Linked DNA regions of Idiomarina loihiensis L2TR. The protein of the gene in region 1 binds, or shares a complex with, the protein of each later gene. Links are inferred from orthologs where the notes say so. Each region holds a gene or a part of one and is shown in the gene's direction. Other genes may lie near its edges.

What was found. Proteins that work in one complex are often made in the same cells at the same time.
Region 2: the proteins of accC (region 1) and accD are in contact, whole or in part, in a solved structure (PDB 8UXZ), measured with the Escherichia coli proteins. The link is inferred for Idiomarina loihiensis L2TR from one-to-one orthologs.

Annotation. Positions count from the first base shown.
Region 1 is NC_006512.1:2,446,109-2,453,910, forward strand. What follows is about bases 2,070-4,940. They hold accC (acetyl-CoA carboxylase biotin carboxylase subunit), read left to right. Parts: upstream 2,070-2,765; coding sequence 2,766-4,115; downstream 4,116-4,940. Other genes in these bases: aroQ (type II 3-dehydroquinate dehydratase), read left to right, coding at 2,070-2,275; accB (acetyl-CoA carboxylase biotin carboxyl carrier protein), read left to right, coding at 2,290-2,745; prmA (50S ribosomal protein L11 methyltransferase), read left to right, coding at 4,119-4,940. Outside these bases: IL_RS11730 (protein-disulfide reductase DsbD), read left to right, coding at 1-1,672; more of aroQ, read left to right, coding at 1,817-2,069; more of prmA, read left to right, coding at 4,941-5,000; tRNA dihydrouridine synthase DusB, read left to right, coding at 5,125-6,096; DNA-binding transcriptional regulator Fis, read left to right, coding at 6,104-6,397; purH (bifunctional phosphoribosylaminoimidazolecarboxamide formyltransferase/IMP cyclohydrolase), read left to right, coding at 6,476-7,802. UniProt on the Escherichia coli protein: This protein is a component of the acetyl coenzyme A carboxylase complex; first, biotin carboxylase catalyzes the carboxylation of the carrier protein and then the transcarboxylase transfers the carboxyl group to form malonyl-CoA.
Region 2 is NC_006512.1:1,084,490-1,089,548, reverse strand. What follows is about bases 2,115-5,059. They hold accD (acetyl-CoA carboxylase, carboxyltransferase subunit beta), read left to right. Parts: upstream 2,115-3,120; coding sequence 3,121-3,999; downstream 4,000-5,059. Other genes in these bases: folC (bifunctional tetrahydrofolate synthase/dihydrofolate synthase), read left to right, coding at 3,999-5,059; truA (tRNA pseudouridine(38-40) synthase TruA), read left to right, coding at 2,244-3,029; IL_RS05220 (FimV/HubP family polar landmark protein), read left to right, coding at 2,115-2,232. Also shown: more of IL_RS05220, read left to right, coding at 1-2,114.

The DNA of each region.
Region 1 (7,802 bases):
AACTCTGGTTTTTGCCGTCGTTGCGCCAGCACATAGTGTGCAGTCGAATCCATTCCAGCAGGACAATCAGTTTTTATCGGTAGATCAGGCTTTTGATTTCGACAGCGAAGTTAATGACAGCAAAGTGACGGTCAGTTGGGTTGTCGCTCCCGAGTACTATTTGTATCAACACCGCTTTAAGGTGGTTCCCGAAAATGCATTAGCAGCAGAACCCGAACTCCCGCAAGGCGAGTCTCATAACGATGAGTTTTTTGGCGAGTCAATTGTATACCGCAACTACGTTGAGTGGTCTTTTACACTTAACCCGGAGTTTTCCGGCGACACCATTACCGTTCAGTATCAGGGCTGCGCAGATGCGGGGTTATGTTACCCGCCCACTGAAAAGCAGATTAAACTCTCCAGTACTAGTGAAACCGCCCCCGCCACCGCACCGCCAAACACCGACAGCAGCCTGTTCGGTATAGGTGAACAACATTTAATCATTACATTGTTACTCTTTTTTGCTTTGGGTATTGGCTTAGCTTTTACCCCCTGCGTGTTTCCTATGTACCCCATTTTATCCGGCGTTGTGCTGGGCAACCGTGAACGTAACTGGAAAAACACACTTTGGCTTTCCTTTATATACGTTCAGGGTATGGCCATTACCTATTCTCTATTAGGCCTGGTTGTGGCATCAGCGGGTATGCAGTATCAGGCTTACTTTCAGCATCCGGTGGTGTTAATTGTTCTTGCAGTATTGTTCGCGCTTTTTGCTTTGAGTATGTTCGGAGCTTATACGCTGCAGCTTCCTATTAGCTGGCAGTCAAAACTGCAAAGCTTTAGCGGCCAGCAAAGCGGAGGCAATATCGTTGGCGTCTTTATTATCGGCGCTATTTCCGGCCTGGTAGCATCACCCTGTACCACAGCCCCCTTGTCAGGGGCGTTACTCTTTATTGCGCAATCGGGCGATATGGTAAGCGGCGTCGCTATTCTTTACGCATTAAGCCTGGGTATGGGCGTGCCGCTTATTCTATTCGGCTTAAGTGGCGGCAAGCTTCTGCCCAAAGCCGGCGCGTGGATGAACGTGGTTAAGCAGTTCTTCGGTTGGCTGTTATTGGCAGTTACCTTATTCTTAATTGAGCGCCTTATTCCGACCAGTATTAGCATGTGGCTGTGGATTTTTTACTTTATTCTCGCCGCCGTATCTCTGGCTGTTTCGATAAGCCAGCCGCTTCGGATCACCACGAAAGTTATCACTATTGTACTCTTAGCAGCGGCGGCTACTACAGGCAGTTACTGGCAGGTTAATAAAGCGCAACTGGAACAAAAAAGTCACGGCCTTTTTACTGTTGTTAGTAATGTCAGCGACATACAACAACAAGTAGCAGAAAGTGACCGATGGGTAATGCTAGACCTTTATGCGGACTGGTGCGTGGCCTGCAAGGAATTCGAGCAGTACACCTTTTCAGATGAGCAGGTTCAGGCGCAGTTTCAGGAGTTTAAACTCATTCAGGCCGATGTTACCCGCAATAACGCGCAAGACGTTGAGATTCTGAGTCGCTACAAGGTGCTGGGGCTACCCACCATTCTGTTCTTTGACCCTGAAGGCAACGAACGCCCTGAATACCGGGTTACCGGTTATATGAACGCTGAGGATTTCAAAAAGCATCTGGAAAAGATAGTTTCCGAGTAAACTTGTGCCTAAATGCGCTGATAAGACCAGTAAAGTGCTGCAATCTTGCTTTTTTTCCCTATAATACTGTTGTTATAGGAACCCAAACTGAAAGTTGTGGTCACTTTTAATAGTTTCCGTAACTTCACAGCAAATGGCGGCACAATGGCAGAACGTTTTAAAATATTAGTGCTCAATGGCCCGAATCTAAATTTACTGGGGCAGCGTGAACCAGAGCTTTATGGTAAGCAAAGCCTGGATGATATCGCTGATTCGCTGGGAGCCATTGCTAAACAACACGCAACAGCACTAGATTTCCGTCAGTCCAATGCTGAACACCAGTTAATTGACTGGATCCAGCAAGCCGCCAAAGACTCCGTAGATTATATTGTGATTAATCCGGCAGCCTACGCACACACCAGCGTGGCATTACGCGATGCGTTATTGGCTGTGAAAATCCCTTTTATTGAAGTGCACCTTTCCAATATTTATCGCCGTGAGAGCTTCCGCCACCATTCTTATTTGGCAGACGTGGCTGACGGTGTTATCTGCGGGCTTGGCGCCCGTGGTTATGAATACGCATTACAAGCAGCTTTAACTACATTGAACAATACAGATAACTAAAGGTAGACGTTAGCATGGATATCCGAAAAATTAAGAAACTGATCGAGCTCGTTGAAGAATCTGGCGTAGCAGAACTGGAAATTACCGAGGGCGAAGAGTCAGTTCGGATTAATCGTTACAGTGCGCAGCCTGCACCGATGCAATACGCGCCACAACCGCAACACGCCCCTCAGCAAGCGCCACAATCAGCTCCGGCAAGCCAGCCAGCGGCTGAACCAGCCAGTGAAGAAATTAGCGGCCACGTTGTTCGCTCTCCTATGGTTGGAACCTTCTACGAAGCTCCATCTCCTGATGCAAAGCCTTTCGTTACTGTTGGCTCTCGCGTTAATGCCGGCGAAACACTGTGCATTATTGAAGCAATGAAAATGATGAACCAGATTGAAGCAGACAAATCCGGTGTCGTTAAACAGATTTTAGTAGATAACGAAGAGCCGGTTGAATTTGATCAGCCACTGTTTATCATCGAATAAAGTAACCGCAGGTATTTGTCATGTTAGATAAAGTGGTCATTGCCAACCGTGGCGAAATTGCACTGCGCATACTGCGAGCCTGTAAAGAGCTCGGCATTAAAACAGTGGCAGTTCATTCAACGGTTGATAGAAACCTTAAACACGTTTTACTTGCAGACGAAGCAATTTGCATAGGTAAAGCGCCAGCGAACGAGAGCTACCTGAACATTCCCCGTATTATCAGCGCCGCTGAAATTACGGATGCAGCAGCTATTCACCCGGGTTACGGCTTTCTGGCCGAAAACGCCGATTTTGCTGAACAAGTTGAACAATCTGGCTTCATTTTTGTTGGACCAACGCCGGATCTTATCCGTCTTATGGGCGACAAAGTATCAGCCATTAAGGCAATGAAGAAAACCGGCGTTCCTTGCGTTCCGGGGTCGGATGGCCCTCTGGATGACGACGACGAACGTAATAAGAAGCTTGCTAAGCGCATTGGTTACCCCATTATTATTAAAGCAGCAGGCGGCGGCGGTGGTCGTGGTATGCGGGTTGTACGCGAGGAGAGCGAATTGCTCAGCTCTATCACTATGACTCAGAACGAAGCTCGCGCAGCCTTCGGTAACCCTGTTGTCTATATGGAAAAATTCCTTGAAAACCCTCGCCATGTGGAAATTCAGGTTCTGGCCGATGGACAAGGCAATGCCATTCATTTAGGTGAACGTGACTGCTCGATGCAGCGTCGTCACCAGAAAGTGGTTGAAGAGGCACCTGCGCCGGGTATCACCCCTGAAATGCGTAAATTTATTGGTGAGCGTTGTGCCAAAGCTTGTGTAGAGCTTGGCTACCGTGGCGCTGGTACATTTGAATTCTTGTACGAAAATGGTGAATTCTATTTCATTGAAATGAACACCCGTATTCAGGTTGAGCATCCGGTTACCGAGATGGTCACAGGTATCGACTTGATTAAAGAGCAGTTGCGCATTGCAGCCGGTCGTCAGCTTTCGGTCAGCCAGGAAGATGTTGTCATTCGTGGTCATGCCATTGAATGTCGGATTAACGCCGAAGACCCTGAAACCTTTACACCGTCACCGGGCACTATCACCCGTTTCCACTCTCCGGGTGGCTTTGGTGTGCGTTGGGACTCACACGTTTACGCGGATTACAAAGTTCCGCCGAACTATGACTCGATGATAGGCAAGCTGATTACTTACGGCGAAAACCGTGATATTGCTATTGCCCGTATGCGTAATGCTTTAAATGAATTGATCATCGAAGACATTAAAACCAATATTCCTCTGCAAAAATCAATTATGGCAGATGAAAACTTCCAGCACGGTGGTACCAACATTCACTACCTTGAGAAAAAACTTGGTATAGGCGGGCATTAATTAATGCCCTGGATACAACTCACCCTTTCCTGTAGTGAAGAGCATGCGCCCCAAGTGGGTGACATGCTCATGGCTAACGGCGCTCAGGCGGTAACTTACCGAGACGGCGCCGACACGCCCATTTTTGAACCCCGCCCCGGCGACGTTATATTGTGGGAACACACTCTAGCCACGGGCTTATTTGACGCCGACGCGGACATCAAAGCCATTATTGCCAACCTGAAACAGTCCAACATTTTCGGCAGCGATTTGCAGTACAAAGTCGATGCACTGGAAGACAAAGACTGGGAACGCGAATGGATGGATAACTTCCACCCTATTCAGTTTGGCGAGAATTTATGGATTTGCCCCAGCTGGCGGGAGATACCAAAACCTGAAGCCGTTAATATTTTGCTCGACCCTGGCATGGCTTTTGGTACCGGAACACACCCAACAACCGCTATGTGTCTGCGCTGGATAGACGCCAACCCACCAACCGGCAAAACCGTGGTGGATTTCGGTTGTGGCTCAGGGATATTAGGCATTGCCGCATTACTATTTAAAGCAGAACACGTAGTTGGCATTGATATTGACCAACAGGCGCTGATTGCGACCAAAGATAACGCTGAGCGCAATAAGGTGGGCGATAAATTTAGCCTTTATCTACCCAGCCAACAACCTGAAACCCAGGTGGACTTGGTACTTGCCAATGTCCTCGCCGGCCCTTTACGAGAGCTAGCCGATACCATACTCGGCTTCGTTTCCCCCGGCGGACAACTGGTTTTATCCGGTATACTGGAACGGCAAATAGAAGGGGTTATTGAGGCTTACCAACCGCACATAAAATTCGATACCCCGACTATAGACGGCGACTGGGCAATGCTCAGCGGTACCCGCGTTGGTTAACAAGCGTACGCTTTGTCAATAGTAAAAAATGAAAAAAAGACTCAAATTGCGTAATAAATAGCCTTTTCTTTATTGCGCAAATTCCCTAAAATTCCTCACCCTTTCGCTGAGTAGTTTTTAACCGATGCGGATTGGTCCATATCAACTCGACAATCAGGTCATATTAGCTCCCATGGCTGGAGTTACTGATCAGCCGTTCCGTCAGCTGTGTTACAGCACGGGGGCCGGGCTTACAGTATCAGAGATGCTGTCCAGTAACCCTAAGGTATGGCAGACCGATAAATCCAGGCAACGCATGGATCATTCGGGAGAGCTGGGCATTCGTGCTGTGCAGATAGCGGGCTCGGAACCGGCATTAATGGCCGAAGCAGCGCGCGTGAATGTGAGTATGGGTGCGCAGATTATTGACATAAATATGGGCTGCCCGGCGAAAAAGGTAAATAAGAAGATGGCTGGCTCGGCGCTCATGCAGCATCCCGGGTTAGTAGAAGAGATATTAACAGCTGTGGTTGCAGCTGTTGAGGTTCCGGTAACACTGAAAACCAGAACCGGTTGGGATCCTGAACACAGAAACGGTATTGATATAGCGCAGCTGGCAGAACGTTGCGGTATTCAGTCTCTTGCCATTCATGGTCGTACTCGTGCCTGCATGTACAAAGGCATTGCCGAATACGACACCATTAAGGCAATTAAGAAGGCTGTTTCTATCCCAGTAGTGGCTAACGGCGATATCCGTACACCACTGCAGGCTCAACAGGTTTTAGAGTACACCGGAGCCGACGCCATTATGATTGGTCGCGGCGCGCAGGGTAACCCCTGGCTGTTTAGAGAAATTGCTCATTTTCTTGAAACAGGACAGGAGCTAAGCCCGCCGTCCTTAACCGAAGTGGCTGAGACCGTTATTCATCACGTTGGCAAACTGCACGAATTTTACGGCAGTTACCAGGGTGTCAGAATCGCCCGAAAACACGTTGGTTGGTATTTAAAAGAACAAGCCAGCAATGATGAATTCAGGCAAACATTTAATCGTCTTGAGGATGCCAGCGAGCAACTTAAGGCACTTGAAGATTATTTTGTCACTGTAGAGAAGAGATAAGCGCATTATGTTTGATCAAAACCCTAGTCGTGAGAACGTATCTCCCCTAACCACTATCGGCAATAACGCACAGCCAAAGCCATTGCGTGATTCCGTAAAACAAGCATTGAACAGTTTTCTGCGTCAGCTTGATGGTCAGGATCCTGAAGAACTTTACGAGTTGGTGCTATCTGAAGTAGAAGCACCGTTACTGGAAGAAGTCATGACTTACACCCGGGGTAATCAAACCCGCGCCGCAACCATGTTAGGCATTAACCGCGGCACCTTACGCAAGAAGCTGAAAAAATACGGCATGAATTAAGAAGTTTTTTGGGCGCCTTTTGGCGCCCTTTTTTTATTAACCTCCCCGTAAGTTAACTCAGTATAGAAAGGCAAAACAATGGAAACCCGTCCAATCCAACGCGCTTTAATCAGTGTTTCTGATAAAACCGGTATTGTTGAATTCGCTCAAGCTTTGGCTCAAAAGAACATTGAAATTCTCTCTACTGGCGGTACAGCTAAACTACTCCGTGACTCAGGCATTGCCGTTATTGATGTTTCTGAACATACCGGTCAGGAAGAGATTATGGGCGGGCGGGTAAAGACACTGCACCCTAAGGTTCATGGCGGTATTTTAGGTCGCCGCGATGTCGACCAGGGTGTTATGCAGGAGCAAAACATCGCGCCTATCGATATGGTTGTCGTGAACCTGTATCCCTTTGCTGAAACGGTTGCCAAAGAAGGTTGCTCTCTGGAAGACGCTATTGAGAATATTGATATTGGCGGTCCAACTATGGTTCGTGCAGCAGCGAAAAACCACAAAGACGTGACTATTGTTGTGAATGCCAGTGACTACCAGCGCGTGCTCGCTGAGCTCAATGAGCAAAATGGGGTCAGCCACAGCACTCGCTTTGACTTAGCAGTAGCAGCATTTGAGCACACCGCTCAATATGATGGCATGATTGCAAATTACCTCGGCAAGCAGCTGAGCGAAAACGATTTTGCGCGCACGTTGAACCTGCAGGTATCAAAAAAGCAGGACCTACGCTACGGCGAGAACTCACATCAGGCAGCGGCATTTTACGCAGAGCGCAATGCACCAAAAGGGACAGTTTCCAGCGCGACTCAAATTCAGGGCAAAGCGTTGTCCTTTAACAATATTGCCGATACAGACGCGGCACTTGAGTGCGTAAAAAGCTTTGTTGAACCAGCCTGCGTTATTGTTAAGCACGCAAACCCTTGCGGTGTTGCAATAGGTGAATCTATTTCCGACGCTTATGACCGCGCCTTTAAAACCGACCCAACTTCCGCATTTGGTGGCATTATTGCTTTTAACCGCGAGCTGGATGAAGCAACCGCAACCGCTATTGTTGAGCGTCAGTTTGTGGAAGTTATTATCGCTCCGAGCGTCAGTGAAAGCGCCAAGACAGCTGTTGCCGGCAAAAAGAACCTTCGCTTACTGGAATGCGGTGAATGGTCAGATACGGTTGAACAGCTGGATTATAAGCGCGTCAACGGTGGCTTATTAGTACAGGACACGGATAACCAGGACTTCATTCAGGATGACCTGAAAGTGGTTACAGAAAAACAGCCAACAGATGCGCAAATGACCGACTTATTGTTTTGCTGGAAAGTGGCTAAGTTTGTTAAGTCTAATGCCATTGTTTATGCCAAAGACGGTATGACCGTCGGTGTTGGTGCAGGCCAGATGAGCCGGGTTTATAGTG
Region 2 (5,059 bases), 1.4 Mb from region 1 along the record:
GAGAAAGGCTCAGAAGCAACCGATGTTCGTATCGGCCAGGAGCGCTATGGGCCTATAAGCAGCAACGACACCTTGTGGGATATTGCGCGGCGTTATAAGCCACACTCCAGTGTGACCCAGTATCAGACTATGGTTGCTATTGTGCAGGCTAATGACGATGCCTTCGTCGATGGTAATATGAACCGCATGCTCAATGGTTTTTACCTGCGCATTCCCTCTTTGCAAGAAATCAAAATGGTTAACCCCGAAGCCGCTCGTCGGCAAGTCGTGGTAGATAGCCAATTAAAAACCAAGTCTCAACAACTCTCGCAAGCTCGGCAGGACACTCAGAAAACTCGCGCGGAACAGCAGGAGTTACTTGAGCAGGCCCGGGAGAAAGCTGAACAAACCATTCAGGAAGTTGAACAGCGACAGGAACAAAACTTTCAGGAGTTGCGCTCTGATATGCAGCAGTCCATGCAGGCGGTTGAGCGCATGTATGAAGAGAATAAGTCTCTGCAGGAGCGTATCGACGCATTAGCGTCGCGTTTAGATGAGCTTGCCAATAATGTGAGCAAAACCGATGAACTGGAAGTTCAGTTTCAACAGGTATTAGCTCAACAACGGGAGCTGCTTGAACAGCAGGCTAGAGAAGAGCTGGAGCAGGAGTCCGGGTTTTCCGACTGGTTGCAAAGTCCTTTGAATATGTTGCTTGTATCAGTATTACCGGCACTGCTTATTATCGGTCTTATTGTGTTTTTCTTTTTGCGCCGTTCAGCCAAACCGGTAGAGGAAGATGAAGAGGCGGAAGAAAAGAGCAGTAAAGAGCTTACTGAAGAAGAAGCCGCCGCTGAACTCGATAAAGAACTGCTGGGAGATGTACCTAACGACAGTACAGATGGCTTATTCGATATTGATGGTGAAGAAAGCACTGATGACGAAGGTGACGACTTAAGTGCGCTAGAGGCTGAGTTAACCGGAAATTCGGATGAGCCGGAAGCCGCTGATTTGAGCGTTCGTCTTGACGATGGAAAAGACGATGCCAGGAAGGAAGAACCGAAGCCGGAAGCCGAAACTGAACCGGCTGTAGAAGACGATTTAGACGACGATGATCAGGCTGTATTGCCGGATGAAGAAGACGAAGAGTCTAGTGAATTGTCTCAGGATGAACTGGATCGTTTATTTGGCGAAGCCGACGATGATGATGAACAGGCGATTGACCTTTCCGTCACTGATGAAGAAGAGTCTCCGGAGTCATCGAGTGCAGATGCTGATGAACCTGTTTCAGAAAATATTGAGCAAGAAGGTGAAGCAACAGAAGAAGAGTCTGCAGTAGCTGACGTCGATGATATCGATGACATTTTGTCCGACAACGCGCCTTCAGAAACTCCTGAAGAAGCTGACAGCGACGATGAGCGTGCAGTTGATGATAAGCCTGACAAAGGCGAAACTGATTCAGACCAGGAAAGTGACGACTTGTTGCCGGATGACTTTGACGACAGCGAGGTTGATGATGTTCTCGCTGAGTTGGGTCTTGCGGAAAACGAAGCCGATGAGCCGGAAAGTGAGAAAGCGGAAAGCATAGAAACCGACAGCTCCGAAGCCGAAGATGAACCAGAAGCTGATGAGGCTCAATCAGAAGAGGCTGCCGAAGCGGAAGAAACCGAGCTAACCTCGCAGGAGGAAAGCCAGCCTGTAGAAGAAGACTCCGAAGAAGATAATCTGGAACAGTTGCTGCAAGAGTCGGATGAGTTGACTCAGTCACTGGATGACCTTGAAGAAGAAGTTCCCGACGACGATGCGGAACTTGATAAGGCAGAAGATGAAGCGGACAAAGACTTAGAGTCGCTATTTGGTGGTTCCGATAATGCGGATAATATTGTCGATGAAGATGAGCCGGCTACAGAAGAAAACGACACCGAAAGCGAAGCCGAAACTGATGCATTTAGCGCTACCGACGACGATGAATTTGTGGATATTGACTCCTTAATGGCGGATGCCGATGAGGAAGACGAAGACAGTGATCGCTATCAGTCGTCGGCAGTAAAAGACGTTTTACCGGATGATGAATCTGGAGATGCCGAAGGGGCTCCACAAGATGATGAACCGTCGGGTCAGCTTGATCTTGCCAGAGCCTATATTGAAATGGGCGAAGAGGACGAAGCTCGGGAGATTCTTCAGCAATTAGCAGAAGGTGATGATGAAGCGCTGGCAAATGAAGCTAAGACGCTGCAACAGAAACTAGATTCGTAGGATAAAGTAGTATGCGAATGGCCTTATGCCTTGAATACGACGGCAGTCGTTATTATGGATGGCAACGACAACGTGAAGTAGCCAGTGTTCAGCAGTGTGTTGAAGAGGCTTTGAGTAAAATAGCGAATGCGCCTGTTGAGGTAACTTGTGCCGGCAGAACGGATGCTGGTGTTCATGCTACCGCACAGATCGTGCATTTTGATGTCCCGGTACCAAGAGCTGATGTTGCCTGGACGTTAGGAGTGAACAGTAATCTGCCCGCTGGTATTGCTGTACGCTGGGCGCGGGAAGTTGACAGTGAGTTCAGTGCGCGGTTTAGCGCTACGTCGCGACGTTACCGTTATATTATTGCCAATACCAGATTCCGTCCGGGGATCCATTCGGCAGGGGTCAGTCATTATCATCAACCACTTGACGCTGAAGTTATGCAAGAAGCTGCTCAGGCGCTTGTCGGTGAACATGACTTTACTGCATTCCGGGCATCTCATTGCCAGTCGCATACCCCGTTTCGTAAGGTTTCCGATTTAACGGTTGAACGCCGTGGCGACTATATTATCGTGGATATTTCGGCGAATGCCTTTTTGCATCACATGGTGCGAAATATCGTCGGCAGTTTGATCGTTGTTGGTCAGCACCTGCAGCCACCGGACTGGATTGGAGAATTGTTAAGACAGAAAGACCGCACCAAGGCTGCAGCTACAGCGAAACCCGGCGGACTTTACCTGGTGGCAGTAACTTACCCGGAACACTATAATATACCCGATGCTCCACTGGGACCTTTGTGGCTAGGCGATTAAGAGTCACTGTTATGACCTCTTTGCTTGACCCATTTGTGGTACCATGTAAGCTACATCAAATTGACTAATAACAGCCTTTGGGCGGAATAGTATGAGCTGGATAGAAAGAATTCTTGCGAAGCCAAAAATTAACAAACGACGTGGCGTTCCAGAGGGCGTGTGGAGCAAGTGCACGGCCTGTGGCAATATTATTTATAAGGCTGATTTAGAACGCAGCCTTAATGTTTGCCCTAAGTGTGATCATCACATGCGGGTTACCGGGCGCAGCCGTTTAGATATTTTTCTGGATAAAGACAATCGCGAAGAAATAGGCACAGATTTAGAGCCAAAAGATGTTCTGCGCTTTAAAGATTCCAAAAAATACAAAGACCGTATTGCTGCCGCGCAAAAAAGCACGGGTGAGAACGACGCCCTAATTGCCGAGAAAGGTACCGTAAAAGGCGTTCCTCTAGTCGCGGTTGCCTTTGACTTTAACTTTATGGGCGGCTCCATGGCATCGGTGGTAGGGGCTAAGTTTGTACTGGCTGCCGAAGTCTGCCTTAAGCATCGTATTCCGCTGGTATGTTTCTCTGCCTCCGGCGGTGCTCGTATGCAGGAAGCTCTGATGTCGTTAATGCAAATGGCTAAGACCTCTGCGGCTTTAGCTCGTATGAGCGAAGAAGGCCTGCCGTTCATCTCGATATTAACCGACCCGACCATGGGTGGTGTTTCTGCGAGTCTGGCAATGTTGGGCGATATTCATATTGCTGAACCAAAAGCTCTCATCGGCTTTGCCGGACCTCGGGTTATTGAACAAACGGTTCGTCAAACCTTACCGGAAGGTTTTCAACGCGCTGAGTTCCTGCTGGAACATGGGGCTATCGACATGATTACCGACCGTCGTGATATGCGCGATACTGTTGCCCGTTTGTTGGCGAAAATGCAAAACTTACCTTCTACCGAAGCTACGGAAGTAAGTGTAAACGAGTAATGGCGGAGATATCTTCATCAGCTCCTGCAGTGACTGCATCACTGCAGGAGTGGCTGACCTACCTCGAAAAACTTCATCCGAAAAATATCGATATGGGTCTGGAGCGTGTAGCCAGAGTGGCTGCTAATGCCGGCGTATTAAAGCCGGCAGCTTTAGTCATAACGGTTAGCGGAACCAATGGTAAAGGCTCAACAGTTTGCTATCTGGAAACGATTCTGCAGGCGGCAGGTTACACTACCGGCGTTTATACCTCACCGCATATTACCGAGTATCGCGAGCGAGTTCGGGTTAATGCGCAAGAATTGCCGGACTCCGAACACGTTAAAGCATTTCATGCTATTGAGCAGGCTCGTAACAATACGTCATTAACTTATTTTGAGTTTGGTACGTTAGCGGCGCTTTGGTTAATGGGTCGCCAGTCTCCGGATGTCGCTATTCTTGAGGTAGGCCTGGGTGGGCGTCTAGACGCGGTTAACTGTGTTGACGCAGACGTGGCTGTGGTCACCAGTATCGGCATCGACCACATTGCTTTTCTCGGAAATAATCGTGAGCACATTGGGTATGAAAAAGCCGGTATTGCCAGATCGGGTAAGCCATTAATTTGTGGTGAAGCAAGTCCAACGGCCAGTATTGCAGAAAGCGCGGAGCGCATCGGGGCTAAGCTTTATCAAGTCGGGCGTGACTTTCATCGTACCGAATACGATGAAAGCTGGAGTTATCGTAGTCAGAACACCCAATTGAATGACTTGCCGTTACCAAAACTGCCTCTTATCAACGCGTCAACAGCCATTGCGGCTATCGAACAATTGCCGTTACCAGTCAGCTTATCGGCTATTCGTGAAGGTATTACTCAGGCAAGTTTACCTGGGAGAATGCAACCTGATACCGTTAATGGTATTGAAGTTTTGCTGGACGTTGCGCATAACCCGCAGGCTGCAGTTTATGCTAGTCGCTATTTGAATAAATTTTATCCACAACATAAAATTTTTGCTGTTGTGGGGATGTTAAGTGACAAAGACCATGCCGGTGTCGCTAACGCATTGAGTTCTCAGGCTTCTGC